One region of the Sphaerotilus microaerophilus genome, then DNA from elsewhere that is predicted to be linked to it. Evidence: predicted binding sites of a transcription regulator. Region 1 holds the regulator's gene; the other holds the start of a gene.
The links. The regulator FliA, encoded in region 1, starts transcription of late flagellar genes. The targets are predictions, from matches to a motif close to CTAAAGTTTNNNNNNNNNNNGCCGNTA.
Positions count from the first base shown of each region.

Region 2: the regulator FliA is predicted to act here: its motif matches at 12,539-12,565, upstream of NGK70_RS13035 (chemotaxis protein CheX).

Region 1 covers NZ_AP025730.1:4,616,485-4,631,451, forward strand. Annotated here, with positions in the region: gene proC (pyrroline-5-carboxylate reductase) at 1-504, shown strand, start outside; gene NGK70_RS19700 (hypothetical protein) at 614-832, shown strand; gene NGK70_RS19705 (IS1182 family transposase) at 998-2,311, opposite strand; gene NGK70_RS19710 (Glu/Leu/Phe/Val family dehydrogenase) at 2,690-4,015, shown strand; gene NGK70_RS19715 (hemerythrin domain-containing protein) at 4,148-4,627, shown strand; gene NGK70_RS19720 (methyl-accepting chemotaxis protein) at 4,670-6,031, opposite strand; gene NGK70_RS19725 (RNA polymerase sigma factor FliA) at 6,184-6,897, opposite strand; gene NGK70_RS19730 (flagellar biosynthesis protein) at 6,917-7,732, opposite strand; gene flhF (flagellar biosynthesis GTPase FlhF) at 7,767-9,698, opposite strand; gene flhA (flagellar biosynthesis protein FlhA) at 9,757-11,862, opposite strand; gene flhB (flagellar biosynthesis protein FlhB) at 11,859-13,022, opposite strand; gene NGK70_RS19750 (heavy-metal-associated domain-containing protein) at 13,214-13,408, opposite strand; gene NGK70_RS19755 (heavy metal translocating P-type ATPase) at 13,604-14,967, shown strand, end outside.
Region 2 covers NZ_AP025730.1:2,989,994-3,004,960, forward strand. Annotated here, with positions in the region: gene NGK70_RS12985 (metallophosphoesterase family protein) at 1-261, opposite strand, end outside; gene NGK70_RS12990 (YbaY family lipoprotein) at 348-704, opposite strand; gene NGK70_RS12995 (ATP-grasp domain-containing protein) at 751-1,674, opposite strand; gene NGK70_RS13000 (hypothetical protein) at 1,682-2,401, opposite strand; gene legP (Dot/Icm T4SS effector Zinc-dependent metalloprotease LegP) at 2,429-3,661, opposite strand; gene NGK70_RS13010 (hypothetical protein) at 4,105-4,995, opposite strand; gene NGK70_RS13015 (caspase family protein) at 5,157-6,029, opposite strand; gene NGK70_RS13020 (AfsR/SARP family transcriptional regulator) at 6,364-8,337, shown strand; gene NGK70_RS13025 (putative bifunctional diguanylate cyclase/phosphodiesterase) at 8,411-10,297, opposite strand; gene NGK70_RS13030 (FIST signal transduction protein) at 10,303-11,475, opposite strand; gene NGK70_RS13035 (chemotaxis protein CheX) at 11,491-12,468, opposite strand; gene NGK70_RS13040 (PBP1A family penicillin-binding protein) at 12,740-14,967, shown strand, end outside.

The DNA of each region.
Region 1 (14,967 bases):
GCCCGGGCCACCGGCAGCGAGCGCGTCGTGCGCGCCATGCCCAATACGCCCGCGCTGATCGGCCAGGGCATCACCGGCCTGTACGCCCGGGTGGACGTCACCCCCGCCGAGCGCGAGCGCATCCAGGCGCTGCTGGCGCCGACGGGCAGCGTGCTGTGGGTGGAGCGCGAGGCCGACCTCGACGCGGTGACCGCGCTGTCGGGCTCTGGCCCGGCCTATGTGTTTTATTTTGTTGAAGCGATGGTGGCCGCGGCCGAGCGCATGGGGCTCAGCGCCGAACAGGGCAAGCAGCTGGCGCTGGCCACCTTCACCGGCGCGGCCGAACTGGCCCGCCGCTCGCCGGACAGTCCGGCCACCCTGCGTGAACGCGTCACAAGCAAGGGCGGTACCACCTACGCCGCACTGTGCTCGCTGGAGGCCAGCGGCGTCGCCACCGCCTTCATCGCGGCACTCGACGCCGCCTGCCAACGGGCCCGCGAATTGGGGGACGAGTTCGGCCGCTGACAACTCTTGTCACATTCAGGCCCGGCCTGTCGCAGAGTTGAAACATTTGGGCTTCACAGTGAGACCGTGGTGGTCGAAATGACCCCCACGAGTCACACGGGAGCCCCACATGAAACGCATCGCACACACCCTCGCCTCCGCCCTGCGCCGCCGTCCGTCCCTGCGCGCCGGCGCCAGCAAGCCCGTGTCGAGCAGCCCACCGGCAGAAGACGTTCTGGATCTGCTGCGCCGCAGCGAGGCCTTCGCGGAAGACTTGGCCGATCTCGTGAGCCGGCGCCCCTCGGTACTGGCCAAGCGCGAACTTCGGGAGCTTCGCGCGCTGCGCTGAGAAGCCGTGAACGAACCACAGAGAGGCAAGCCCGACGCAGGCAAGACGTGGCCTTCGCGAGATGGGCGGTGCGGCGCGGACGGCGGTGGGCAGCGCGCGCTGGGCGTGTGGGTGCGCGCGGCAGCCAGGGCTGGCGCGCCGCGCAGGTGCTGCTGGGCGGCCAGATCAGGCCATGAAGGCGAAATTCAGGCTTCGCATGCGCATCAGGTTGTGCGCCAGGGCGTGCCAGAGCAGCACCGCACGCGCCTTGACCAGGCCGCACACGTTCAGGCGCGTGAAGCCGCGCCGTCGCAGCTGCGCGTTGGCGCACTCCACGCTGGCACCGCGCCAGACGTACAGGTCCTTGCCCCAGTGGCTGGCCATGAGGCTGCGCCACTGGGCTTGCGCCGGGGAATCCGAGGGCTTGGGCGCCAGTGCATTGATATCGGGGTTGCGGCTGCGCGCAGCGGGCAGCACGGGCTGCGTGCCGCGCTCGGTGAGCGCATCAATGGCGGCCAGCTTGGTGTAGCCGCCATCGGCCAGCCAATGGTCGGGCGTGAGGCCGTAGCGCTGCTGCACGGCCTGATGCAGGGGGTCCATCTGCCCCATGTCCGAGCCGCTGTTGACCAAGTCCACGGCGGCAATGAGCTGCGTTGCCGCATCGACAGCCAGTTGGGCGTTGAAGGCCGGGCGGAAGCCCCCGTCGGCCATCTTCATGACGCGCGCATCGACGTCGGTGCTGCTCACGCGCGGCTCGGGCGGCACCTTGGGTTCGGGGGCGGGCGGCGCGGGAGGATCGCCGTCGTGGTCGCGCCCGCGTCGTTTGGAGGGCTTGGCCTTCTTGGGCTCGGCCGCCGGCTTGATCCGCTCCATCGTCGCCAGCGCGGCAGCCAGGCGCTGCTCGCGCTCACGTGCCGCGCGTTCCTGGGCGGCCTGCTTGCGCCGCGAACTGGCCCCGGCGTCCTCGGCCAGTTCGCGCTTGAGGGCCTGGACCTGCGCCTGGGCCTGGGCATGCAGTTGCGCGAGCTTGTCGCGCCGACGAAAGCTCGACGCCTTGGCCGAGGCACGCACGCGCAGTCCGTCCTGCGCCACCACGTTGAGCGTGACCAGCCGGCGATCGAGCAGTGCGGCAATCGAGCGCGTGAGCTGCGCATCCAGCCACGCCTCGTGCTGGGTCCGAAAGTCCGCCAGCGAGTGGTAGTTCACCCCCACGCCGCCGCAGATCCAGCGGTAGGCATCGTCGCGCTCGCACAGCCGGTCGACTTCGCGCGCCGAGCCCACCCCGTCGATGGTGGCCCATAGCCACAGTGCCACCAGGATCGCCGGATCGATGGCCGGCGCGCCCCCGCGCCCGTCCACCGACTTGATGCGCGCATACAGCGGCGCCAGGTCCAGCGACTGCACGAAGGCCCACACGGTGCGCGCCGCATGGTCATCTGCCAGTACCGAATCCAGATCGCACGCTCGCAATTCGACCTGATCGCGCTGTGCCGACATCACCCGCGCGGCGCGCGGTGCCTCTTGCCTGGGCTGCTGCGCAGCCACCTCGAGCAGCTCCCCTTCGCCGAACAGCCCCGTTTGGGCCTGTTGTTCTTCTTCCGGTCTTGTCGTCGCTGCGCTCATGCCCCGCTTAACGATTCAGACCCAACGTTCGTTCACACCTTCTGAGCCCCCCGGCCCGGCTGGGCCGTGCATCACTGCTCACAGCACCAACCTGGTGCGGTGCGGGCGCAGATTCGATGCAAAGCCTGCATGAAGCGGGCGACCCAGGCCGCCGCAAAGCCCCTAGAGTGCGCCGCTTGCACAGTGTGCGCACGGGTCGATCTGGCTGGTGAGCGCACCGACGTGTGTCCGCTCCCACCACCGAGGCCCGCCCGCATGAACACCCCCCACCCCCCCCTGCCCTCCTCCACGGCCACTCGCACCACGGCCAGCACGCCGCTGTCCTATGTGTCGTCGGAACCCCACTCGCCCTGGGGCACCTACCTGGCGCAGATCGACCGCGTCGAGCCCTACCTGGGCCGGCTGGCACGCTGGGCCGAATCGCTGCGCCGGCCCAAACGCAGCCTGATCGTCGATGTGCCCATCGAGATGGACGACGGCACGGTGCGCCACTTCGAGGGCTACCGCGTGCAGCACAGCCTCAGCCGCGGTCCCGGCAAGGGGGGAGTGCGCTACCACCCGGACGTCACGCTCGGCGAGGTGATGGCCCTGGCCGGTTGGATGACGATCAAGAACGCCGCCGTCAACCTGCCCTACGGCGGCGCAAAGGGTGGCATCCGCGTCGACCCGAAGCAGCTTTCCCTCAAGGAACTGGAGCGCCTGACGCGGCGCTACACCAGCGAGATCGGCATCATCATCGGCCCGCAGCAGGACATCCCGGCGCCCGACGTCAACACCAACGCCCAGGTCATGGCCTGGATGATGGACACCTACTCGATGAACATTGGCGCCACCGCGAGCGGCGTGGTGACCGGCAAGCCCATCGACCTGGGCGGCTCGCTCGGACGGGTCAAGGCCACCGGCCGCGGCGTGTTCGTCACCGGGCGGGAGGCGGCCCGCCGCGCCGGGCTGAACCTGGATGGCGCGCGCGTCGCGGTGCAGGGCTTCGGCAACGTCGGCTCGGCCGCGGCAGAGCTGTTTGCCGGCGCGGGGGCGAAGATCGTCGCCGTGCAGGACCACACCGGCACCATCGCCAACCCGGGCGGCCTGGACATGGCCGAGCTGATGCCGCAGGTGCGCCGGGAGGGCGGCGTCGGCGGCTTCGCGGGCTGCGAGCGCATCGCCGACGAGGATTTCTGGGGCATCGACTGCGACATCCTGATCCCCGCGGCCCTGGAAGGCCAGATCGACGTGCTGCGGGCCAACCGGCTGCGCGCCCGCCTCGTGCTGGAGGGCGCCAACGGCCCGACCCTGCCCGACGCCGACGACGTGCTGGCCGAGCGCGGCATCCTCGTGGTGCCCGACGTGATCTGCAATGCCGGCGGTGTCACGGTGTCCTACTTCGAGTGGGTGCAGGACTTCTCCAGCTTCTTCTGGACCGAGGACGAGATCAACGTGCGGCTGGACAAGATCATGGTCGAGGCCCTGCGTCGCATCTGGGACATGGCCGACCAGCACCGCATCCCGCTGCGCACCGCGGCCTTCGCCGTGGCCTGCGAGCGCATCCTGATGGCGCGCGAAATGCGGGGCCTCTACCCCTGAGCCGGTCCTGGCCGAACCGCGTTCCCGCTCCGCCCAGCTTGATGCCGAGCAAGCCAGGATGGACCCTGATTTGCTAGGCTCGCGGTTCCATATCGCCGGCCGCGGGCCGGTGTTTCCTTGCCTCGACGCGCCATGACCCTCCTCGCCTGGAACGACCAAATCGCCAACAACCATCCGCAGATGGACCAGACGCACCAGGAGTTCGTCGTGCTGCTCAACGAGCTGGAAGCGGCCCGGCTGGATGGTGCGCCGGATGTGCTGGCGCGCTATGACGCGTTGGTGGAGCACACCGTCGAGCACTTTGCACAGGAGGATCGCTGGATGGCCGCCACCGGTTTCACACCGGAGAACTGCCACAGCAACCAGCACAAGCAGGTGCTCGATCTGCTGCGCGAGGTGCGCCGCCGGGTGGTCGAAGAGGGCCAGGAGGAGCTGATCCCGCGCCTGCTGCCCGAGTTGGCACAGTGGTTCGAGCAGCATGCCCAGATGATGGATGCCGCCCTGGTGTTCCACATGGGCGAGGTGGGCTATGACGCGGCCAGCGGCCGCATCGACCGCCCGGTCCAGCCCGAGGCGGCCATCTCCGGCTGCGGCGGCAGCACCTGCGCCTGAAGCCGGACCTGATCCTGCGCCTGGCGTTCGCCAGGACGCGGGTCAGAACTGGTAGGCCAGCCGCATGCCGCCCCAGTGGCGGCCGGCCACGGTGATCGGGGCGGCGGCTTCCTTCATCAGCACATGCTTGCCACCGCCCATGTCGCGGCGGTAGGTCTGCAGCAGGAAGGGCCTCTGGTTGCGCGCCGACGCCAGCCCGGTGCGGTCGTCGAAGATGCGTCGGTAGCGGCTGTTGGCGGTGTCCCAGGCCAGGTCACCACGCTGCGGCTGGCAGTACTTGCGGTTGTGCGTGGCGATGTAGCCGTTGCGGTCGGCGGCGATGCAGAACGCGACCTTGGGGCTGAAGGCCAGCATCGCTTCCTGGATCGGCGGCAGCAACCGGTCGGTCAGCTGGGCGAAGCGGGTCAGGTGCTGCGCCGGGCGGGTGTTCGGGATCGGCCGGTAGGCCTCGTCGAACAGATCGGCCGCCGAGATGTCGCCACGTGCCAGCGCCTGTTCCAGCGCCGCGCCCACCTGGGCGGCCACGCGCTGCACGGCCTCGATGTAGGGCGTGTCGTCGGTGGCCACGTCACTGGCGGCCAGCTCGTCGATGAGCTGCTCGGACACCCGCAGGAAGCGGTCGCTGCAGGACATCGCGGTGTCCAGCCCGATCATCGCGGCCTGCATGTCCTGGCCGAGCCCTTCGGTGCGCTCGCTCACGCGCAGGCAGATGTCGCGGCTGCCCTGGGCTGCGACATTGATGCGCTGGACGTCGGTCTCGACATCGGCAAAGGCCCGGTGGATGGACCCCTGGGAGGCACCCGACCTGACCGCCGGGCCGGTGTCGATGCGGATCTCGCGCGAGAAGGCCTCGATGCGCTGGTCCAACTGGGCCAGCGTGCCCATGATGGTCTTGGAGGACACCTCCACACGCCCGGCCAGGTCCTTCACCGCATCGGCCACCACGCCAAAGCCACGGCCTGCCTCGCCAGCGCGCTTGGCCTCCACCGAGGCATTGAAGGCCACCAGGCGGGTCTGCAGCGCGATCTGGGTGATGTCGCCGGCCGCGGCCGACACCTCGTGCAGCACATGCACGATGCCGGCCACCTCGCTGGCCACCTCGGCCACCACGGCGCGGGCGCGGGTCACGGCCTCCAGGCTGGCACTCGTGGCCTGGCCGATGGCGTCCTGCGCGGTCTGCACCTGCGCAAGCTGATCGGTCAGCGCGTGCATCGCCTCGACCTGGGAGACCACCACGCGCTGGGTGTCCTCGATCACGCCGCGCGCCTCGGCGGCATCGCGACCGATGGTCGACACCTTGCCGGCGAGTCTGCGTACGATGGCCCCACCATCGACCGCCGGCGCGGCGGCCAGCGGTGCATCGGCGGTGGGCGCGGGACGGCGGGGGCGCAGCAGGCTCAGCATGATCGGGGTCTCCAAATCGTGACGGTCTTGCGGGAGTGGCACTGCCTCGCCATCGGCTCGTCGTCTTGTTGTCGTGTTGTCTGGTGGTCTTGCTGTCTTGTGTCTGGGTGCAGCCTGCCGCGGGATCCGTCACCTCCTGCGCGGCTGCAGGCTCACCAGGCGCGCAGCTTCGAGCGCAGCCGGGCAATCGACTGGCTGTGCAGCTGGCACACGCGCGACTCGGTCACGCCCAGCACCGCCGCGATTTCCTTGAGGTTCATGTCCTGCTCGTAGTACATGCTCATCACGAACTGCTCGCGCTCGGGCAGGTTCTTGATCGCCTCGACCAGGGCCTCGCGCATGCGGTAGTCGTTCAGGCGCGCCAGCGGGTCGGCGCCCTCCTCGGCCACGTGGCGGTCCAGGAAGTCGTTGTCGCCCTCGTCGCCGCCCATGTCCTCCAGGTAGATCAGCTGGGTGCCGCGCACCTTGTTGAGCAGGTCCTGGTAGTCGGTCAGCGTGATGCCCATTTCCTTGGCGATCTCGCTTTCGTGGGGCGCGCGGCCCAGGCGCTGCTCCAGGCGGTGCACGGCCCCCTCGATGTCGCGCTGGTGCTTGCGGTTGCCGCGGCTCATCCAGTCGGCGCCGCGCAGCTCGTCGAGCATCGCGCCGCGGATGCGCTGGGTGGCGAAGGTCTCGAACTGCACCCCCTGGCCGGTGTCGAAGCGGGTCAGCGCATCGGTCAGACCGATCATGCCGACCTGGATCAGGTCATCCAGCTCCACATTGGCCGGCAGCTTGGCGATCATCTGGTGCGCCAGCCGCCGCACCAGCGGGCTGTACTGCTTGAGCATGGCGTTGGCGTCGAGACGACCCTTGGCGGTGTACATACCGAGGCTCCGGGGAAATTCAGAGGTAGGCCTGGCGCGGCGAAGGCAGGGCGGCACGCTGGCTGCCGCAGACCATGTCGTCGCTCGCGGTGCAGGCCGCGGCACTTTCCAGCAGGCCTTCGACGAGGCGCACCAGCGACCGCGAGGGCGCGGCGGTGGGCGGCTCAGCCGGATCAACCTGCACAGCGGCATGTTGCACCCCGCCCAGGAAATGATCGGCGCAATAAGCAAGGCGCGAAGCCACCATCTCCCCTTGCGGGAATTCCGGCGGCGAGCACATCAGCAGGTCGTGGGACAGCCAGTCGGCCCGCTGGGCGAACAGCTTCATGGCGGCGTAGGCATGCTTCATCGACTCGGGCCGCTCGTCGCAGAGCACCACCGGGCGCGGGCGCGACAGGCCCTCGTCACCGCGACCGAACAGGCGCACCAGGTCCACCGCGGTGCCAAGCACCAGCACGACCTGACTGGAGGGTGCGGCGTCCACCACCGCATCGAGGAAGGCCCGGGTCGAGCCCCGGCTGTCCACCCAGCGCACCGGCAGGCCGCGCGCAGCGAGGTAGGACACCCGCTGCGACAGCGGTTCGATCCCCTCGGAGAGGTCGAAGCTGGCCAGCTCGCGTGGCGGGCCGCCACGCTCGGAGGCGTCCACCAGCAGGGTATCGAGGTCCATCTCCTCCAGCACGCTGCACAGGCGCTCGATCAGCACGCCGCCGTGGGCGATGAAGGGGTTGGAAACCACCGGCACGAAGCGGGCCGCGCGGGTGGAGAACAGACGGCGCAGTCCGTCGGCCTGGTCGGCCGGCATGGTGCGACGAAAGCGAGGCGGGTAGGACATCTTCAGGCTCCCTGGGCGCTGATGAGTGTCGGCATCACTGGCCGGATCCGGGGGCGGGCGACGCGGAACGCGAGCGGCGTGCGCCTGACGCCGGCGACGGCGGCGCCGAGAACAGCAGGTTCACGTCGTTGGCATCCATGCGCCAGGCCTGGGCACCGGCCGTGCGCAGCGCACGGTGCATCAGGGCCTGGGCGGTCAGGCGGTGCCAGTCCTCCGGCACGCGCTGGCCATTGGCCACCGCGACCACCTTGAGGCGGTGGCGGATCAGCGCGTCCAGCGCCGGGCCGAGCTTGACGGCCTCGTCGAGCTTGGACAGCACGATGCCCTTGGCCTGCGCCCCCTTGTAGGCCACCAGCACGTCCTCGATGGTCTCGCCCTGCTGGGCGGCATTGACCACCAGCAGGCGCTGGATGCTGGCGTGCGAGAGCATCTCCAGCAGCTCGCGCGTGCGCGTGTCGCGCTGCGCCAGGCCGGCCGTGTCGATCAGCACCATCTTCTTGGCCGAGAGCAGGTCCAGCAGGTCCTCCAGCGCCACGCGGTCATGCGCGGTGTGCACCGGCACGCCCAGGATGCGGCCGTAGGCGCGCAGCTGCTCGTGCGCACCGAGCCGGTAGGCATCCAGCGTGATCAGGCCCAGGTTGGCCGCGCCGTGGCGGGTCGCGAAGGCCGCCGCCAGCTTGGCCGTGGACGTGGTCTTGCCCACGCCGGTGGAGCCCACCAGCGCGAACACGCCGCCCTGGTCTTCCAGCGCCGCGTCGGACTCGCCGGTGAGCAGGTTGCGCTGCAGCACCTCGCCGGCCCAGGCCAGCTCGTCGACGACCTCGTCACCCAGGCTGTCGACCAGCTTGCGGATCAGCGCGGGCGAGAAGCCGCAGCCCAGCAACCGGGTGGTCAGCTGGGCCTGCTTGGGGCTCTTCTGCAGCCGCTCCATGAAGGCCAGGGCACCGAAGCGCTCCTCGATCAGGCCCTTCATCGCGCGGATCTCGTTCATCATGTCCGACTGCTGGCGGCTGTCCGGCGCGGCCTCCACGGGCTGTGGCACGGGCGGCAGCACCTTGCGTGCGGCAGGCCGGGCCCGCGGGGCCGGCTCGTGCGGCGCGGCCGCATCGGCCAGGGCAAAGTCGGTGTCGCCATAGTCGGGCGGCGCGGCATGGTGGCTCTCGTGGCGGCCGTCTTGACGGCTGTCCTGGCGGTGTTCGCGGCGCGGCTCCGGGCGCGGCTCGTGGCGCGGCTCGTGGCGCAGCTCTTGACGGGGCTCCTGGCGGGCCTGCGGTGCGGGCGCAGGGGCCGTGGCGGCAGAACGTGCCGAGCTGCGGCCGCTGCCCAGCAGGGCCTCATGCATCACCGGCGTGGCAGCCTGCGACGCAGCGGGGGCGGGCCTGTCCAGCGGGAGGCCATCGGCCTGGGCGGCCGCGATCAGCTCGGGGTAGCTCGGCATCGACACCGCCTCACGCTGGGCCAGGCGCTGCTCGATGGCCTGGGGCGACACGGGCACCGGCTTCGTGGCCTGCTCGCGCAACTCGGCCTGGCGCTTCTTGAGCATGCGCTCGCGCACATAGTCCTGGAAGGACAGCGTGCTCATCGCCAGCGTGCCCACGTCCTCCTGGATCGGATCGGGGGGCGGCTTCAGGCTGCTGCGGGCCTCCTGCTCGGCCACCCGCGCACGCAGGGAGCCGGAACGACCTTCCCCCGACGATGCGGACCGGGCCGCAGGCGCCTCGGACGGGGCAGCAGGGCGCGACGGGCGGCGCTCGGGTGCCGGCTCGGCACGGGCCGCGGCGGCAGCGGCCGGGGCCTGTTCGCCAAAGCGCTCGATCGCCGCCAGCGTCTCGGGGGGCATGGCCAGCACCTCGATGCCGTCGCTGCAGGGCTTGGTGGACAGCACCACGGCGTTGTCGCCGAAGGCCAGGCGCACCTTCTGCATGGCCTCGCGCGAGTTGCGACCGACGAAGCGTTTGACGTTCATGGGGCCTCCTGGCGGGTCGGCTCAGCGGGATTCCGCACGGCGGATGGGGCGGTTGACTTCATGCGTTGCCTCCGATGAGGGACCCGATGCGGATCGAATGGGTGTCCGGGATCTCGCTGTGGCCGAGCACGCGCAGGCGCGGCGAGGCGCGCTTGAGCAGGCGCGCCACCGGGCTGCGGATGGCATCGGGCACCAGCAGGCAGGCTGGCAGGCCGAGGTCCTCCTGGCGCCGCGCGGCATCGGCCGCGCCGCGGCTGAGGTGATCCGCCACGCCCGGGTCGAGCACCGCGCCGTTGGCCGAGTTCAGCGCCTGGCCGAGCAGGCGCTCCAGCTCGGGGGCGATGGCGATGACATCCAGCTCGCGCTGGCTGCCGTAGATCTGCTGCACGATGGCCGGGGCCAGCGCGATGCGCAGGCGCCGCGACAGCTCCTGCGGGTCGTTGAGGCCGGAGCCGGCGTGCTCGGCCAGCGCCTCGACGATCGAGCGCATGTCGCGGATGTGCACGCCCTCTTCCAGCAACAGCTGGAGGACCTTCTGCAGGGTGGGAATGCCAACCATCTTGGGAACCACGTCTTCGATCAACTTGGGGGCCAGCTTGGTCACGTGCTCGACCAGTGCCTGGGTCTCGGTGCGGCCCAGCAGGCGGGCTGCATGGGTCTGCATCAAGTGTGAGAGATGGGTGGCCACGACGGTCGAGGAATCAACCACGGTGTATCCAGCCATTTGAGCTGTTTCTTTTTGTCTATCGTCGATCCAGATCGCCGGCAGGCCGAAGGCCGGGTCGGTGGTCGCCTGCCCCTGCAGCGGCGTCTTCACATGGCCGGGGTTGATCGCCAGGTGCATGCCCGGGAAGGCCTCACCCTCGCCCACCACCGCACCGCGCAGCGTCAGGCGGTACATGCTGGGCTTGAGTTCCAGGTTGTCGCGGATGTGCACCGCTGGCGGCAGGAAGCCGACTTCCTGGGCAAACTTCTTGCGTACGCCCTTGATGCGGTTGAGCAGGTCGCCGCCACGGTCCTTGTCCACCAGCGCAATCAGGCGGTAGCCCACCTCCAGGCCCAGCGTGTCCACCGGCTGCAGGTCGTCCCAGCTGGCCTCGGCGTTGGGGTTGGGGGCATCGGGCGCGTCGGCGGCCGGCTCGGCGGGCTTGGGTGCCTGCGCCTGCCGGTGCATCCAGCGCGCCAGCGCCGCCAGGCCACCCGCGATCAGCAGGAAGACGAAGTGCGGCATGCCCGGCACCATGCCCAGCAGGGCCACCAGCGTGGCGGCGATGCCCACCGACTGCGGCGACTTGAACATCTGGCCCAGGATCTGGGTGCCGACGTCCTGCTCCTTGCCCACGCGCGAGACCACCAGCGCCGCGGCCACCGAGATCAGCAGCGCCGGGATCTGCGCCACCAGCGCATCGCCCACCGCCAGCACGATGTAGGAGTTGGCCGCCTCGCTGGCCCCCAGGCCGTGCTGGGCCACGCCGATGATGAAGCCGCCAACGATGTTGATGAACAGGATCAGGATGCCGGCAATGGCGTCGCCGCGCACGAACTTGCTGGCACCGTCCATGGAGCCGAAGAACTCCGCCTCGTTGCCCACCTCGGCGCGGCGGCGCTTGGCCTCCTTCTCGTCGATCAGGCCGGCGTTCAGGTCGGCGTCGATCGCCATCTGCTTGCCGGGCATCGCGTCCAGGGTGAAGCGCGCACCGACCTCGGCAATGCGCTCGGCGCCCTTGGTGATCACCACGAAGTTGATGACCACCAGGATGGCGAAGACGATCAGGCCGACGGCGAAGTTGCCGCCGATCAGGAAGTGGCCGAAGGCCTCGATCACCGCGCCCGCGGCCCCCGGGCCGGTGTGGCCGTCCATCAGCACCACGCGGCTGGAGGCCACGTTCAGCGACAGGCGCAGCAGCGTGGTCAGCAGCAGCACGGTCGGGAAGGCGGCGAAGTCCAGCGGCCGGACCATGTAGGACGCCACCAGCATCACCATCAGCGCCGTGGCGATGTTGAAGGTGAAGAACAGGTCGAGCGCGAAGGCCGGCAGCGGCAGCACCATCATGGCCAGGACCATGAGGATCAGGATCGGCGCGGCCAGCGCCTTGGCGGCCCCGGCATGCGGGCCCAGGCGGGCCTGCAGCTGCTGCTGGAAGGATTGGATCAGCGGGTTCATGCCGGTTCAGCCGTCGCTGGCTGTGCCTTCGGGTTGTGCGGGTCAAGCTCGGGTGGCACCGGGATCACGGGCAGGTCGGCCGGCCAGGGCGCGCGCCCGGCCAACGCGGCGCGCAGCTGGAACACATGCGCCAGCACCTGCGCCACCGCGCTGTACAGCGCATAGGGAATCTCGCGGTCGAGCTCGCCGTGGGCATACAGCGCCCGCGCCAGCGGCGGCGCCTGCAGCACGGGCACCTTGGATTCGCGGGCGATGTCGCGGATCTTCAGCGCCAGCAGGTCGGCGCCCTTGGCCACCAGGCGGGGGGCGCCGTCGCGGCCGTCGTCGTACTTCAGCGCCACGGCGTAGTGGGTCGGGTTCATCACCACCAGATCAGCGCCGGGCACCGCGGCCAGCATGCGCCGGCGGGCCACTTCACGCATGCGCTGGCGGATGCGGCCCTTGACCTCGGGGCTGCCCTCCTGCTGCTTGTGCTCTTCCTTGACCTCCTGCACGCTCATCTTCAGGCGCGAGGTGTGCAGGAAGCGCTGCAGCGGCACGTCGACCAGCGCAAAGGCCGCCAGCACCAGCACCAGCAGCCACAGGCCGGAAACGATGCGGTCACTCGCCGCCACGAAGGCCGCCGGCAACCCCACCGACTGCGTCAGCGCGAAATCCTGCAGGTGCGCCCAGAGGTAGGCCGCCCCGACGCTGCCCAGCAACAGCGCCAGCAGCACCGCCTTGAGCATCTCGCCAATCTGCGCCTTGGAGACGATGCGGCCCAGTCCGGCGAGCGGATTGAGCTTGCCGAAGTTGGGCATCACCGGCTTGAGCGTGAACACCCAACCGCCGGACAGGATGGCCGTGGCCAGTGCCACCACCGCCATCGCGCTGCCCAGCCCCAGCGACAGCAGCAGCGCCGGCATGAAGAGCTGGCCGAGCCGATCGAGCATCGCCGCGGGCGTGGCCACTGTGCGCACGTCGAAGCGCAGGCCGGCGCCCAGCAGGTCACGCAGCCACTGCGCCAGCGACGGCGCTGCCGCCATCAACAGCGCGAGGCCCGCCGCAACCACCGCGAAGTGGCCCAGGTCGCGTGAGCGCGCAACCTGGCCTTCCTCCCGCGCTTTCTGGAGTCGTCGCGCGGTCGGTGGCAGGTGCTTGTCTTGAGCGCTGTCGGCCATGGCAGGGGGATGAGGGGTGGCTCGTCATTCTTCCGAGCCCCCTGCCAGACTTGAGCGCGATAAGCGCCGTGAATCGGGCGGTATTCCGCCCTGGTCGACCAACGCCGTTTCCGACTCGGCCGAAAATGGAAAAAGCGGCCGATGGGCCGCTCTTCTTGATCTTCTGGGTCTTCTTCGGTCAGGCTTCCGCGTCAGGTCGCGGCCGGGTAGCCTTCTTCCTCCAGCGCCAGACGCACCTGCTCCTCGCTGGCGCTGGTGTCGAACTTCACGCGGTGGGCGCTCAGGTCCACATCCACGCGCGCCTGCGGATCGAGCGCCTGCACGGTGCGCTGGACATTCGCCACGCAGTGACCACAGGTCATGTCGGGCAGGGTGAGTTCAAACATGGCAGCTCCACAAACTTGAGCAAGATCACGATCTGGCCGCGCGACACCGCGGCGGCAACCCTCTCGCCCAGTCAGGATGCGCACCAGCGTGCATCATTGCACGGCCCTGCACACACCCCCACCGGTACCGAAGGCAACTATCTTCGCAGAATCGGATGCCACCAACTTGATGCAGGACAAGACTGAATGGCCATGATGCCCTCCCCGCCGCCCCAGACTCCCGCCCCTGCGGCCACGACGCCCGTGGCACGCACCGCTGCGGCGGCCGTGCAGACCTGGCAGCTCCCCGTCCAGGGCATGAGCTGCGCCACCTGCGCCACCCGCATCGAGCGGGCACTGCTCAAGCTGGACGGTGTCGAGGCGGCGGCCGTCAACCTGGCCACCGACAGCGTCACCGTGCAGGCCACGCGCGGCCTGGCACCCGCCCGCTTGGCGAGCGCCATCGAGGCGGCGGGCTACCAGGTGCCGCAGCTGGAGCTGGATGTGGCGGTGGGCGGCATGACCTGCGCCTCCTGCGTCGGGCGGGTCGAGCGGGCGCTGCGCAAGCTGCCCGGCGTGCTGGACGCCGAGGTCAACCTCGCCACCGAGCAGGCCCACGTGCGACTCGCGGCGGGCAGCCAGGATGCGGCGGGCGTGCTGGCCGCCATCGGGAAGGCGGGCTACGAGGCCCGCCTGCTCGGAGACGCTGCGCCCGGCACGGCTGGAGGTACCGCGCCGGCCGGCGCAAACCTCGCAGACCGCCTCGGCCTCGCCGCCCGCCTGGGCGAGGGGCCGCGCGTGGTCATCGCCGCGCTGCTCGCCGCACCGCTGGCGTTGCCGATGGCCGGCGACCTGCTCGGCGCGCACTGGATGCTGCCCGGTTGGCTGCAGTGGCTGCTCGCCACCCCCGTGCAGTTCTGGCTCGGCGCGCGCTTCTACCGGGCCGGCTGGCATGCGCTGCGCGCCGGCACCGGCAACATGGACCTGCTGGTGGCCATCGGCACCAGCGCGGCCTATGGGCTGTCGGCCTGGCTGCTGCTGCGCGCCGAGCCGGGTGGGATGCCGCACCTCTACTTTGAGAGCGCCGCGGTGGTGATCACCCTGGTGATGCTGGGCAAGTGGCTGGAGGCGCGCGCGCGCCACCGCACTGTGGACGCCATCCATGCGCTGCGCGCCCTCGCCCCGGAAACGGCCCATGTGCGCCGGCCCGACGGCCAGGAGGAAGACCGGCCGCTCGCTGCGCTGCGTGTGGGCGACGTGGTGGTGGTGCGCCCCGGCGAGCGCGTCCCGGTGGACGGCGAGGTGATCGAGGGCGCCAGCCACGTCGACGAATCGCTGCTCACCGGTGAGAGCCTGCCCGTGGCCCGCGAGGTAGGCCAGCGCGTCACCGGCGGTGCCGTCAACGGCGAAGGCCGGCTGATCGTGCGCACCCGCGCGGTGGGCGCGGAAACCACGCTGGCGCGCATCGTGCGGCTGGTGGAATCGGCGCAGGCGAAGAAGGCGCCGATCCAGCGCCTGGTGGACCAGGTGGCCGCGGTGTTCGTGCCGGTGGTGGTCGGCATCGCTGCGCTCACGCTGCT
Region 2 (14,967 bases), 1.6 Mb from region 1:
CCCTGGAGTCCCGAGCACGCATCGGCTCACCCCTTTGCAGAATGACAACACACGGCCGGTCTGCTCGTGCACCGCAATGCAGGTGGCGGGGACTGATGAGGCGCCTTGAGGCCGCACAAAGACACACTGGACGTTCCTGCGCGGGGTATCGGAGGAAATGGTCGCTGTCTGATCGATCGAGTTGGTTTCCTCGGCGCGGATGCTGATGGAGGTCAGAAGTACCAAGGCAACGATCAGTTGATACGCAATCTGGAGATTCATGACCATGCAATGCTGAAATGGGAGATTCACGGATCAAGCGACTCAGTGGAGTCCAACTGAGGGGAGTTGGGCGACGCCCTCTCTGCTCACTTCAGCCAGTGCAGCCTCAAGATGACATCCGCCTGCGCTGGCAAGGCTGCAAGGTCGATCGGATGAGACTGCGTTGTGATGAAGTCGCCTCGCGATACCTGTCCGGTCTGAAGCCTGTCGAGGTGCGCCCGGAGTTCGTAGCGGCAACCGTGCTTCGCGGTGGCTGGGATATCCAGAGTGAATGGCAGTGTTTCGTGCGGGTCGCCCGACCAATGCGTGTTTCTCAGGACGGTACGGGCCACCAGCGTGGCAGGAGCGTCGGCAAGGGAGGTGTCCTCAAGAAGAATGATCAGGTCGGCATCCCGAAAAGCCGGAGCACCGGTATCGAACAGGGCTTTTCCATGGAGGAGCATGACGGGCCTTGCAGAAGGGAGGACAGAAGTTCAGGGCCTTGCGCCGTCAATCCCTGCCGAGGAGCAGATGTGCCAAGGCCTCGGAGATCGGTTGGCCTGTATTCGCCTCATAGAAGCTGTACCCGGGACTGGCGTTGACTTCAAAGCACCAGACCCGCCCATCGGGCGCAATCCGCAGGTCGATTCCGGAGAAGAGCAGGCCGAGCCCTGCCGTCACATGAAGGCAGCGCTCGGCGAGCTCGTCCTGCAGTGTGTAGGGGACGAGTCTTGGCGGCGGTCCCTCCGAAGCGGCGTATCGGTAATCGTCTGCCTGGGCATGGGCCGCCGTGGCAAAGATGCGCGTGCCGACCACATGCACGCGGACGTCAAGGCCTTCCACCTTCTCCTGGAACTGCACTGGGCATGCCCGAATCCGGTCCAACCTGGTCAGGTCTTCGTCGCGCAGTTCGCGAACGATGGAGCGTTCACTGCTGATGGATTTATACACAACCCGGCCCAGGCGTTCCCGGAAGTCGATTGCCTCCTCTGGTCGATTCGTGATCAGGGTCTGCGGCAAGGCGAACCCATGTTGCCGAATCAATTGGCTCTGATACGGTTTGGAGCCGTTCGAAGCCATGTCCGAGGCGCGATTGACCACTCGGGCGGGAGCGATCTCCATCCACGTGACGAGGCCGATGCACACGTCCTGTGCACGCTGCCGGGCCGCAGAGCCCTTCGGTTCATCCTTGAACTCGGGAATCAACTGCTCGTCCATCATGCGCGTATAGACCCCACGCACGTCCTCCAGTCGGATGACCTGGCCATCCACGGTCAAGCAGCCCCGTACCCCGGAAGGACTTACCCCGAAGCCAAACTCTGCCCAGGGTGAGCGCCGCTGGTTGAAGCTCACGACGGTCGCACCCAGACGCTCAAGGTGCGACTGCAACAGTGCGAGGGGTACCTCGGAAGGGATGCCGCAGAGCAGGATCATGGTCGATTCACGTCCGTGTCAGCGCACTCGCCACAGCGTCGGCCAGGGCATTCCCGGACGATGACAGGTCCGGCATGGGCGTGGCGTCGAAGAACTGCCAGCCAGCGGTGGGGGTAACAAGAAACGTCAGGCCGAGGAGGCGAGTTTTGGATCGTTCGGCCAACCGAGTACAAGCAGGCAGGAGATCAACCGGAGCACGACCCTCCACCACTTGCCCGTCGAGCAGGAGGAGTGTTTCTGTGTCCGGCCCTTCGCTGTCCTGCCCCGTGTCGACAGCCACCCCCTGCCAGCGCCATGCGGCCACCGGCAGGCCGGCAGAGAGTGCGCGCGCTACCCACCATGACCGGTCCGGCCAAGGTCCGCACAAGCCGGTTGCAGTAGGCCTGTTGATGACGGGGCAGGCGAGTCCGTATAGCCAACTGGTGTACAGAGCCAGCAGTTCTTCAGTCGCATAGCCACGATCAGCCCTCTCCACTTGGGCGAGGGCCGAGGCCGGAACGGCATACAGGCGGTTCAGGACGCCGCGCAGACACGACGAAGCTACGTTGATTCCGTTCGGCAGCAAGACCTCCGAGGACTCGACTGTGCCGCCGGTCCGATAGGACCAACGGGCCAGACCGATATCCTCGGGACTCGCGTGGATCAATGGATCAAGGCCACGTTGACGCAGTCGTTCAGCCAAAGCATCGACGCCCGGATCTTCTTGTGCGGACAACACCAGCCACATGAGCGACGCCTCTCCGATCGATCTGGGTCAACCACCCTCGCCGGTCTTGAACTGATCGGCGAGTTGCTGGAGTTCTTGGCCGATCGCATCCAACTCGGAAGCTTCGGCATCCGCTTCGTCGCTCAAGGGGGACAAAGACATATCGGGTCGCAGCGACGGGTCAATGAAATGCCCCAGCTGCTGTATCTGCTTTTCCAACTCGGCGATTCGGTCCTCAATCGGCTGAACATCGCGGATCGGCGGCACAGGCGGGAAGGGGGGCTGCACCATGTCGCGGTCTTTGCGGTCTTTGACGTCTTTCCTCAACTTACCGTCAGTGCGATCCTTTGTGTCCTTGCGCAGCTTTTGTTCAATGCGGTCTTTGGTGTCCTTTGTATCCTTGCGCCTCTTGACTTGACTCAGATCATTGATGTCTTTGACGACGACTTTAGGCGGCGGATAGATGGCATGAACCGTAGCAATGTCGTTCGGACTCAGTCCGTTGCGCTGGCCGATTGCCTGTCCGCCGAGGGTGACGATGGTGGGCTGGCCGTTCTTCGAGAAGGCCGTGGCCCCATAGTGCATGAGCGAGCCAAAGTCGTAGGCGCCGATGTCGTCGCCGTCGGTGATGTGCTGGTTGAAGTTGTGTTCGACGCCTGGGGTGATGTTCTGCCACTCGATGCGCACGAAATTGTCGCGGTCCTCACGGCTCTGTTCGTGCCAAAGCCCGACCGTGTGGCCGATCTCGTGGATGGTGTTGCCCGTGCTGCAGCCGTCGGCCAAATTGATGAACTGCTGGCCGCCGCGCATGCCAACATAGGATGAACAGCCATTACCGGGCCGGAAGGTCAGGTAGTTGGGATATTGCCCGGCGTTGGCCGCAGTCCTCAGCACGAAGCGGATGCGGGTGTTGGTCTGCCAGTGGGCGATGGCATCGGTGATGCGTTGCTGGTTGGGCAGGGCCGGGTCAATGGTGTAGGGGATGGTGGCGTTCGGCCAGCGGAAGTTCTGGCCGGTGATCACACATCCCCGCGCCAGTTCGCCGAGGTCTGCCGGCGCTGCCGTGCCCCCACGCACGGCGTCTGCAACCAATTCCATCTCTTCGGCGGAGCCCAGAATGATGTCACCCTCGAACACCGCCATGCCGTCCACGACAGCGTACTGCATCGCTCGGCGCGGCATGACCACACCCTGGAAGAAACCGGTGCGCACCTCGTCGCTGGAGCAGTACTCGCCGGAGCAGTGTCCAGAAGGTTGTGTCGGGTTGGATGGTCTGACCATTTGATCTCTCCTTTGTACGAGTGGTAACTTTTTCAAGAATCACGGATCTGCGATACGGAACGCGGCTGAATCCCGACCGTGTGTCAGGGCAACAGATCCCCGAGGCCGTGGTGGATAGCCTGCTGACGCAACCAATCTTCCACTCCCCCGAAGTCCGCCCACGCCCTGCGGGCACCCCTTGCTTCGCTGTAGATCCTGCCGCGGTAGACCCGCAACTGTGATCCCAGACTGGTTGCGTCGGTGGCATCGAGTACAAGAAACCCGCGGTAGCCAAGATCCTCTGGGGCTGGGGCCTCCGAGGGAGCGGTGACCCTCCTGAGGAGGCGACGCAACTGCACCTCCTCGTCGGGCGTGGGATTCCAACCGGGGTTGGGGCGGCCGCTGTAGATATCAATTTCTATTCTCATGTAAAAATCTCCTGCTACAGGGCTCCCCTGTCACTTTCACCTGACCCGCATGCCGGTCGGTGAGTAACGGTAGCCGCAAAAATGGACATAGGGACCACGATCACAGTTCTGCGGGGTAAGGGCCCCGCCGATCACCCTACCTCGGTTGTCAGTGTTGCGGGCTGCGGTCGAGCCTGGTTTGTGGCCCCAGAAACCATTTGAATGACGGCGATACCAATGGTAATCGTGGCCTGGCCATACCACCAACGCCACATTCTTGTTGGACCCGCTGCAGGTGGCCTTGCAACCGTCCCATGCTGCAGCGGTGGATACGCTTGCACAAGTAATTGGAGGGACAATTGGGTGTCCAGAAATACGACCCGGCTGAGCGAAGGTGTCGGACCGATGGTTCATCGCATAGTTGTAGCAGTTGTTCTTCGGCTGAACGTCCGGTCGATTCCAGAACGCTGCGTTGTAGGCTGTGTTGGCGATCACGCAGGGCGCGCGGGCATCACCGGCATCCTCCTGCAGGCTTCCCTCGTCTTCGGCGGCAGGTTCCGCGGGCGCGTCTCCCAGAGACCGGGTATTCAGAACGTCGGCCACGTAGGCTTGGAGTTCGTCGTCCAGCACATGGCGGCCGGTATGCAGCAACCAGCGCACCGCGTCGTCACTCTCATCGGCCGTGAGTGCAGGCGTCCTGTCGTCACCGAGTGTGACATCCGCCGGCAGCAAACCGCCCAGTCGGAAACTGGAGAGCAGTTCCGCGGGCAGACTGTCGTCGCCCTGGGCTGCCGCCACGAATCCGCGGAACCCCAACACGCTCTCCACGGCCGTTTCATCCTGCACGGCACGGCCTGCGACACGCTGCAGCAACTTGTCCGCATCCTTGGCCGACAAGAGCCAGGAAGGATTGGGGCGCCCGGAGAAGATATCCAATGTGATCAACATGATTGCTCCCATTCATGAAGGGCGTCGAGGACGCCCAGTAAAAATGGCCGCTGGACGGGACGGCCTTGGCTGAGGTACTCCCTGATTTACTCGACTTGGGCAACTGCCTGACGCCAGCCCAACGGCGCATGGACTTCCAACTGCAGTACGGAAAACGGCCTTCAGGTGAAAACCCGTTCGGCGAACGATGCCCTTGTGCCCTCAAGTTGCGGCACCTGGGCGTAGCCCATGCTCCGGATGAGGGCAGAGACCTGGGCGTCGAGTCTGGCGCGGGTGATGCCCACCCCGGCACCGCGCAGCACTTTGCAGTAGCAGTATGTATACACACCGCGGAATGCTCCGCCAATGTTGGCTTCGGCGGAGGTCTGATACTCGCGGCAGCCTGCCCAGAGGACATGGTTCAGCCCGGCTACTACCACCGCTTCCCGCGCTCCTTCCGTGTTCACGGTGGGCTTCAGAATGCCATGGCTCGGCAGGGTTGGATCGGCTTCCAGGAAGAAGCCGTAATCCAGTGGCGGCTCGATATAGCGGTAGGCGACCGACTGCTCATCCGGCATGGTTGCCAACGCGGCCATATCCCGTGTCCCGGTGCCGGAATGGCATGAATCCAGGATCACATCAAGATTTGCCCCTGCTGCGAGACCGGCAATTACGCCCCGCAAGTCATCGTCCCTGAGCATTCCTGCAGTCGCATAGTCGTGAGGGCAGATCGTCTCGTCCTTCTTGGGAGCCGCTTCGGGCTCATCTCCTCCCACATCCACGACTTGTGAGCCGTGCCCAGAGTAGTGGAAAACCAAGGTATCGCCTCTTTTTGCCCCGGTGACCAGCCATTTGAGACCGGCCAGGATGTTGGCGCGGGTCGCCCTCGCATCGGTGAGGATCCGCATGGAAGCAGGATTTGCCGGAACGATGCCCATGACGCTGAACGTGGTTGCAACATCACGAACGTCGTTGACACATCCGCGCAGGTCCGGACCGCCAGTACCCGCGGGCGAGTAGTCATTGATGCCTACCAATAATGCCTTCTTTGCCATTTCACCACTCCTTTGTCTTGCATTGAACAAGGGCTTTCGACAGGTCGAATCGTTTTTTCCGATCACTGCTGCACAGACGCGGATCCAACTGTTTTCACGCCAACTTGATCACCGTTTTTTTATTCTTCTACCGGTTGGGTTACGGGCAAGTCACCTCTTGGAGGGTGGTTTGTTTCAAGGTGTGTCGCGCGAGTCGAGACGTTCCAGTTGTATTGAGCGAACTCAAGATGGAGGGGGGGCGTCGCTCGGAGAATCAACAGCAGACGGACTGGAGATCGAGGTTGCCTCCAGGCAAAGTAGGGGTGGCGTCATGACTCGTGCGGGTGAGACGGCAATGGGCGACGCGTTGCGCCCTTGGTTCGAAATGGAGACGGCATGTGCAGCGCCCGTGCCGGTGATGCACCGGTTCTTCGACGGCGATGTCGAAACGGCTCGCGAGATCAGGAGGGCGCTGGCCGAAGGCGAGACAACCGAGGCCGCAGCAGCCGTGATCGTGGCGCTGATGAGAGTTGCCGAACGAGGGTGGGGCCTGGAGGCATCGAACGACTGGATCGCACTGGGCGAACAGGTGCTGGCGGCTGGTTGTTCCGGTGTGGCTGGTGGTGCGTTGTGCGTTCACATACTGGCGGCAGAACTGCGGGGGTTAGCTGACCTCTTCGCCTCACAAGCGGCGCTGCCGCGCATGCATCTTGCCGTCAGGCGCGCGGACTCGACGCCGTTACGTCTCCTGGGAGCAGCGGCCGAGGCGCATCTGCAGTTGTTGTTCGGAGATCTGCACGCGGCGCAGGCTGTGATTCGCGATGCCGCGTACTTGGTTCCACCCGAGAAACGCGCCTCGATTCCTGCCCTGTACCTCGGCAGCGCGGCGCTTCTGGCGCGCGCGCTGGGTGCTGAATGCGGCCCAAGGGAGGTCGAGTTGCTCCAGGACCTCGACGAGGGACGCATCCAGGCAGGTCTGCCGATGCACTTTCGGCTCATGTTCGAGGCGCACCGGCTACTCGACCTGGCCAGGCGGGGCGACAGCGAGGCATGCGAACGGGCCGCCGATGGACTCCGCACACTTGTGATTCCAGCCCAACGCAGCTACTACCAGAGCTACATGCACTACGCGCTGGGTGTGGCCGATCTGGTCTCACGCCGCCCGGTCGATGCGGCGACCCATGCGCGCCTGGCGATGGAGGAGGGTGTGTCGAGCGGAAGCGCCGCGGCCCGGTTGGTGCCCGCCCTGTTGCTTGCACAGAGTCTGTTCGACCAGGGGTTAGGAGCCGAGGCCTTGGTGGTCCTCGAACAGCATGAGCAGGACTGGCGCCGTCGTGGGTTTGGACTCCACCTGATCTCCGCGCTTCTGGAACGCGCACGCTGGCAGGAGCTCCAGGGCAAGCAGCGGGAAGCTGCGGCTGCGCGCGAGGAGGCAACTCAGGTGTTCGCGGGGCATCCGCTGCCGCTGCCTCTGCATCGGTCAAACGCCTGGGCATCTGAGTGGCGTTCCGGGTGCAGTCGCGGCACAACAGGCGCTTGGCCCGTTCGCTGTCGCGTCGAGATCACGACGCTGGGCTCTTTTCAGTTGGCCGTGGACGGCCGCGTTCTGCCGGATCGGGGCTGGGGTCGTGGGCGACGGGCGTCGACGTTGCTGCGCACCCTGATTGCGCTGGGTGGGCTGCACGTGCGTGCGGAAAGTCTGTGTGATTGCCTGTGGCCGGATGCGGAGGGTGACCAGGCGCGTCACAACCTCAAGGTGGCGCTGTGGAGGCTGAGGCGGCTCGGCAGTCCTGCCGAGGCCGATGTGATCCCCTGGCTGCACTTGCAGCAGGGGGAGGTGTCGATCGATCCGCAGTGCTGTGGGGTCGACGCGCTGCGATTCCAGTCCGCCCTGCGGCACGCTGGCGATGATGCTCAGCAGCTGTGGGCCGTGTTGGCGACCTACGCGGGAGATTTTCTGCCCGAAGACGACAGCGCTGCGGTGACGACCTTCCGTGAGCGCCTGCGGCAGGACTTCGTTCGCTCGACGTGGACCGCCGCGCAGGCCAGCCTGCTGGGCAGTGACGCCATCGGGCCAGACCGGATCGCGTTGATTCGGCGTGCTGTGGCGATTCAACCGGACCAGGCACGGGGCTATGAGCTGCTGATGTCGCTGCACCTGAAGAACCAGCAGGCCACCGAGGCGATCCTGGTGTTCCACCATGCGCAGCAGCGGTTCCACGGGCGGGAAGACGGAGCCGGCTACCAGGCGTTGCTGCGTCTGAAGAGTCTCGCGGCCGACCGGCTGGCCGGTGTAGAGCGCTGGGGGGCGTCTCTGCCTTCGGCCTGACCGACGGGGGGCGGGCTGCCTGGAAGGCCTTTCCCTGCCCGGCGAGCTGTGCCCAGGGCCGGGTGTGTGGCGGTCAGCTGTCCTGACCGCTGGCCACCACGACCGCCAGGGCCACCTCACCCAACCCGGCCAGCCGGGCCAGCAAGGTCGGGATGTCGCCTTCAGGCACCGGTCGGCTGAACAGGTAGCCCTGCACCTCGGTGCAGTCCTCCCTCGCCACCAGGTTCAGCTGCTCGGCGGTCTCGACGCCCTCGGCGGTGCTGGCGATGCCCAGGCTGCTGCACAGGCCGCTGACGGCGCGGATGATGGCCAGCGCGTCGGCCTTGTGGCTGACTTCGTGGACGAAGGAGCGGTCGATCTTGACCTTGTCGAAGGGGAAGCTGCGCAGGTAGGCCAGCGAGGAGTAGCCGATGCCGAAATCGTCCATCACGATGTGCACGCCGTCGCCGCGCAGTGCGTGCAGGACTTCCAGGGTGGCCGCGTTGTGATCCATCAGCACCGATTCGGTGATCTCCAGCTCCAGCCGCTCGGCACGCAGGCCGGCGTCGGCCAGCGCCGTTCGCACGCTGTCGACCAGCCCCTGGCCGAGGGTGAACTGACGCGCGGAGACGTTGACGGCCACACGCAGCGGGGTGGGCCACTGGGCGGCATCCCGGCAGGCGCGGCGCAGCACCCAGTCGCCGATGGGCACGATCAGGCCGAGGTCCTCGGCCATCGGGATGAAGTCGCCTGGTGGCACCAGGCCCCGCTGGGGGTGGCGCCAGCGCAGCAGCGCTTCGAAACCACTGACTTGTTGGCTGTTTACGTGCAACAAGGGCTGGTAGTGCAACTCGAACTCACCCACCTCCAGCGCACGACGCAGATCGATCTCGAGCGTGCGACGGTCCTGGGCGGCTTCGTCCATGGCTGGGTCGAAGAAGCTGTGGCGGCCGCGACCGCTGGCCTTGGCGTTGTAGAGGGCCAGATCGGCGCGCTTGACCAGGGTGACCGCGTCTTCGCCGTCGCGCGGTGCCAGGGCGATGCCGATACTTACGCCAATGTTGGCCGTCTGGCCGTCCAGGTCATAGGGCTGCTCGATCGCATGGACCAGCCGTTCTGCCAGTTCTTCAGGATTCGCTACCGGGCTGAGCTGGTCAAGCAGGATGGCGAACTCGTCCCCGCCCAGGCGGGCGATGGTATCGCTGGCGCGCACGTGCTGGCGCAGCCGCTGGGTGACCTGCAGCAGCAGCGCGTCACCGGCCGGGTGCCCCAGGCTGTCGTTGACGGCCTTGAAGCGGTCGAGGTCCAGGCACATCAGCGCTACGTGGCGGTCAGCCGCCCGCGTGGCGAGCGCGTTGTCGATGCGGTCGCGCAGCAGGACGCGGTTGGGCAGGTCGGTCAGGGCGTCGTGCGAGGCCATGCGCGCCATGCGGGCATCGGCCAGCCGCCAGGCGGTCACGTCGTCGTAGGTCTGCACGCATCCGCCGTCGGGCAGGGGCTCGTGGGTGACCACGAGGATGCGCCCGTCGGTGCAGTCGCGCTGCAGGGCGGTGCGGCGTGCGCTGTGCATCAGGGCGAGATAGGGCGAGATCGGCTGGCCCTGTGGATCGCAGTCGCTGTGCGCCTCGACCAGGCGCCGGCCGACCTGGGCGGCGGCGTCGAGGCCGAACATCGCCGCGAAGCGGCGGTTGCACACTGCCAGTCGCTGCTGTACGTCGAACATGCACAGGCCCTGGCTCATGTTCTCCAGGGCGGCTTCGAAGCGGGTGTTCTGCACCTGCAGCGAGTCGACCACGGCTTCGAGCCGCCGGTGGGCTTCGTCGATCTCCTCGCCCATCAGGCGGTTGGCGCGGGCGATGCGCTGCCGGTCGCGCTCATCGTCGTCGTAGGCGGACGAGACCAACGTGCACAGGCGGTCGAGGTCGACCTGGCCCTCGCCGCATCGGGCACGCTGCAGTTGTTTGACGAGGAGTTTGTGCATGGGGCTCAGCCGGCCGACTCGGCGATCAGGGTGACCGCCAGGGTTTGGTTGTGCAGGTCGCAGGCACCGCCAGGAACGCTGGGTGCCAGCTCGCCGTAGGAGTAGAAGCCGATCGCCCGTGCGCCGGCGGGCAGCGCTGCGGCGGTGACTTCGGCCTCGTCGCAGGTGCGCTGGCCCATCAGCAGGCGACGGCCCACGCAGCTGACCACCAGGGCGAGGGTGTCGCCGGTGGTCGGCTTGGCCGGCGGACAGGCCAGCGCCTGCCCGGCGGTGCGGGCGGCGGCCTCGGCGCCGTCGACCAGGTGCTCATGGTGGCCGCGCATCAGCTGGGCGGACCAGCCCTGCGGCAGGTCACCGGCGAAGGTCATGGTGCGTGCCTCGCGGTCGATGGCCAGCACGGTGCGCACGACCCCCAGCTCGGGCTGCCCGGGCGGCCAGATGCGCAGTGGGTACAGCAGCGCGGTGCCGGGCAGGCCGGCAGCTTCCTCGCCGAGGTAGCGCTCGTACAGGTCCAGCGCGGGGCGACCGTCCAGCTCACGCAGCACGTTGCCATCTGCACCGGTCACCCGACGAGGTGGCCCAAAGGACTCCCAGCCGCCCACGGCGCTCGCAGCGTGCTGCAGGCGCTGGCCATACAGGCCGATGGCCACGGCTTGGTCGGCGGCGACGTGCTCGCCCAGGCCCACCAGCGTGGTCTGGAAGCGGCCACCGTCTCCCGCCAGCCCGCCGACGATCGGGACCGCCCTGCCGGGGCCGTCGAGGCGGTCCCTCAGCCCGGCCAGCAGTTCGCTGCCATTGACCACCGACCCCTGTGAAAGCACCACGACCAGCGCCAGGTCCGGTGCGGTCAGCGCTTGGCCGAGGTGCTGGCCGCAGCCGCGGGAGTCGGCTGCCCGGGCCAGCGGCGCGCTGGCCGCCGCGATGCGCGTGTGGTCGAAGCGCAGCGCGGCGGCACAGACCTCGTCGTCCGCAACATCCGCACCCAGCAGGGTGGTGCCGGTGCTGCAGCCCGTGATGATGGCCTGCGGGTGGCACTCGTGCAGCTCGCGGGCGATGGCGCCGTCATGCAGCGCGTCGGTCGGCCCGAAGTAGAGCACCCACTGGGCGGGCGCCGAGAGCGCGGATCCCTGCAAGGACCAGCCCTGGCTGGCGAGGCGGCGTGACAGTTCGATGTGCATGGCAGATCACCCGTGTCAAAACAACTCCAACCCCCCCGAGTGCACCAGCGCATCGATCGCCGCCTCGTTCTCCCGGAAGTTGTCCGGCAGCCAGCGCAGGTTGAAGACGAAGCGTTGGTCGAGCACGACGCGCACGGGGTTGGCGGGGTCGGGGTCGCGCAGGGTGTAGCGGAAGCACAGCTGGGGGTCGTCGCTGCCGAAGGAGATGTAGCGATGTTGGTGGTTGACGATGATGGGCACCTGGGTCAGGTGGCCGGAGCCGGTGTCGTTGACCACGAAGCGGTTCTTGAAGGTGCCCCAGACGAGGTTGGTGATGTCGGCCAGCACGTTGTTGACGTCGCGGAAGCTGTCGTAGTCGGCCGGCAGCAGGGTCTTGCCCTGGCGCACGAAGTCCATCAGGGCCTGTTCCTCGGTCTGCAGCATCAGGTAGCCGCGGCCCCAGTCGCTCTCCAGCGGCATCAGGCTGAACAGCTCGCCGAAGATGATGCGGTCGCGCACCACCTGCGGAGGTTGCACGTCGACTTCGATGTCGATGAACTGGTTGCGCAGCGCCACCAGCGTCAGCTCCTCGATACCGCGCACCAGGGCGTGGGGGTAGACGAGGCTGAAGATGCAGCGGTCGATGCTGGGCTGCAGCTCGTGCATGCGCGCGGCGGTGTAGCCGGCGCTAAAGCAGTCGCGGTCCGGCTCGGGCAGGTCGCTCAGGTCGATGGGCGTGCCTTCGTTGCGGCGCAGGAAGATCGGCAGCTCGGGGCGGGCGGCGTGGATGCTGCGCCCGAGCAGGATGCCGCCGTCGCTCTGGTCGTTGAAGCGCTCGGAAAGGAAGATCGCGCCGAGATCCACGTTGCTCTTCAGGACGGACATCACGTTGTCGGCATAGGCCTTGAGCGGAAGCAGGTGGTTGTCCTCGCAGAAGGCCTTGATGCGGTCGTGGCAGGCGCTGTCGCCTTCCAGCACCAGGACCTTGCTGATGAGTTGCGCGGTGTCGTTCATGCGTGGGTTCCTGTTGAGTCCTGCGGGGCGTGCCCGGCGGGCCGGCCGCTCTGACGGGTCGATGACGCGACATCGGCCATTGCGGCGGCAAGCTGAAGCGCCTGATACGAAAAAAGTGTGAGGGGCTGTGGCAGCCGTCGCCTGATGGCCGGTGGGGCGGGCGCCGTGGGGTGCGTTCTGGTTGCTGCCCCGCCCAGGGTCTGGCTGCCGTGTGGCCCGCAGCGGCGACAATCCGCGGGCCGTTTCCCTGGCCAGCTTTCACGCGCCCTCGATGTCCGATCAAGAAAATCCGCGTTCCGACTTCTCTCCAGCCCCGTCGTGGAGGGAGAGGTTGGCCGTTGCCTGGCGGCGTCTGCAGGCCGATCCGCGGGCGCGGCGGGCGGCCATTGTGCTGGGCAGCTTGGCCGCAGGCAGCCTGCTGCTGCTGGGGGTGGCTGCCGCGGCCATCCTGCCGCAACTGCCTTCGCTGGACCAGGTGATCAACTACCAGCCGCGCCAGCCGCTGCAGGTGGTGACGCGCGATGGCGTGGAGATCGCCCAGTTCGGCTCGGAGCGGCGGCAGTTCATCCCGGTCGCGCAGATCCCGCAGCGCATGAAGGACGCAGTGATCGCGGTGGAGGACGCGCGCTTCTACGAGCACCACGGCGTTGACCCGGTTGGACTGGGGCGGGCCGCTTGGGCCGCGCTGACCGGCGGGATGCGCCAGGGCGCCTCCACCATCACGCAGCAGGTGGCGCGCAACTTCTTCCTGTCGTCGCGGCGCACGGTCGAGCGCAAGCTCAAGGAGGTGATGCTGGCGCTGCGCATCGAGCAGCAGTTGAGCAAGGATCAGATCCTGGAGCTGTACCTGAACCAGATCTACCTCGGGCACCGCTCCTACGGGTTTGGCGCGGCGGCACAGGCCTACTTCGGCAAACCGCTGGACCGGTTGTCGATCGCCGAATCGGCCATGCTGGCGGGGCTGCCGCAGAACCCGGCCTACGCCAACCCGATCACCAACCTGGAGCGCGCCACCAACCGGCAGCGCGTGGTGCTGCAGCGCATGCTGGTGACCGGCAAGATCACCCAGGCCGAGCACGACGCCGCCCGGGCCGAGAAGCTGGTAATCCGGCCGCGTCAGGCCACCTCGGTGCACGCCGAGTACGTGGCCGAGATGGCGCGGCGCTCGGTGTTCGAGCGCTATGGTGAGCGGGCCTACACCGAGGGCTTCAAGGTCACCACCTCGCTGATCGCGGCGGACCAGCAGGCCGCCTGGGCGGCACTGCGGCGCGGCATCCTGGACCACGACCGCCGCCAGGCCTGGCGCGGTCCGGAGGACCAGGAGGATCTGAGCGCCGATGCCGGCCCGGGCAGCGCGGCGGTGGCGCAGGCGCTGAAGGACCACCGCGACGACGAGGAGCTGCGCGTGGCGATCGTGCTGCAGGCCAGCCCGAAGGAGATCAGCGCCCAGCTGGCCACGGGCGAGGTGATCTCGATCACCGGCGATGGCCTGCGCTGGGTGCAGGCGGCCCTGGCGCCCAAGGCGACCAAGCCGCTGGCGATCACGCGTGGTGCGATCCTGCGGGTGGTGCTGCAGGGCGCCAAGGGCGGCAAGGCGGCCACGGGAACGGCGGCGCAGGTGCCGGCCTGGTCGGTGTCGCAGTGGCCGCAGGTGCAGGGGGGGCTGGTGTCGCTGGACCCGGCGACCGGGCGGGTGCGCGCGCTGGTGGGGGGCTTCGACTTCACGCGCCAGCCGTTCAACCACGTCACCCAGGCCTGGCGCCAGCCGGGGTCGAGCTTCAAGCCCTTCCTGTACTCGGCGGTGCTGGAGCACGGCATCATGCCCGCCACGCTGATCAACGATGCGCCGCTGGAGAACGCCGATGTCGAAGGCGCCTGGAACCCGCAGAACTACGACGGCGAGTTCGCCGGCCCGCTGACGTTGCGCCAGGCGCTGGCCAGGTCCAAGAACCTGGTGAGCATCCGCCTGCTGCGCCACATCGGCCTGACGCAGGCCCTTGGCTGGGTGAGCCGCTTTGGCTTTGATGCCGCCAAGCAGCCCGACAACCTCACGCTGGCACTCGGCGCGGGCAGCACCACGCCGATGCAGATGGCCGGCGCCTTTGCGGTGCTGGCCAACGGGGGCTTCAAGGTCGACCCGCTGGTGATCGAGCGCATCACCGACGTGCAGGGCCGGGTGGTCTACGAGGCGCCGCCTGCGCCACCGCTGAGCGAGGAGCTGCGCGTGCTGCCGGCGCGCAACGTCTTCCTCACCAACCAGCTGCTGCAGGAGGTCACGCGCAGCGGCACCGCGGCACGGGCCCAGGGCGCGCTGCGCCGGCCGGACCTCTACGGCAAGACCGGCACCACCAACGACTCGGTGGACGCCTGGTTCGCTGGCTTCCAGCCCAGCGTGGCGGCGGTCGTCTGGCTGGGCTACGACGAGCCGCGCAGCCTGGGTGCGAAAGAAACCGGCGGTGGCCTGGCCCTACCGATCTGGATCAGCTACATGGACCGGGC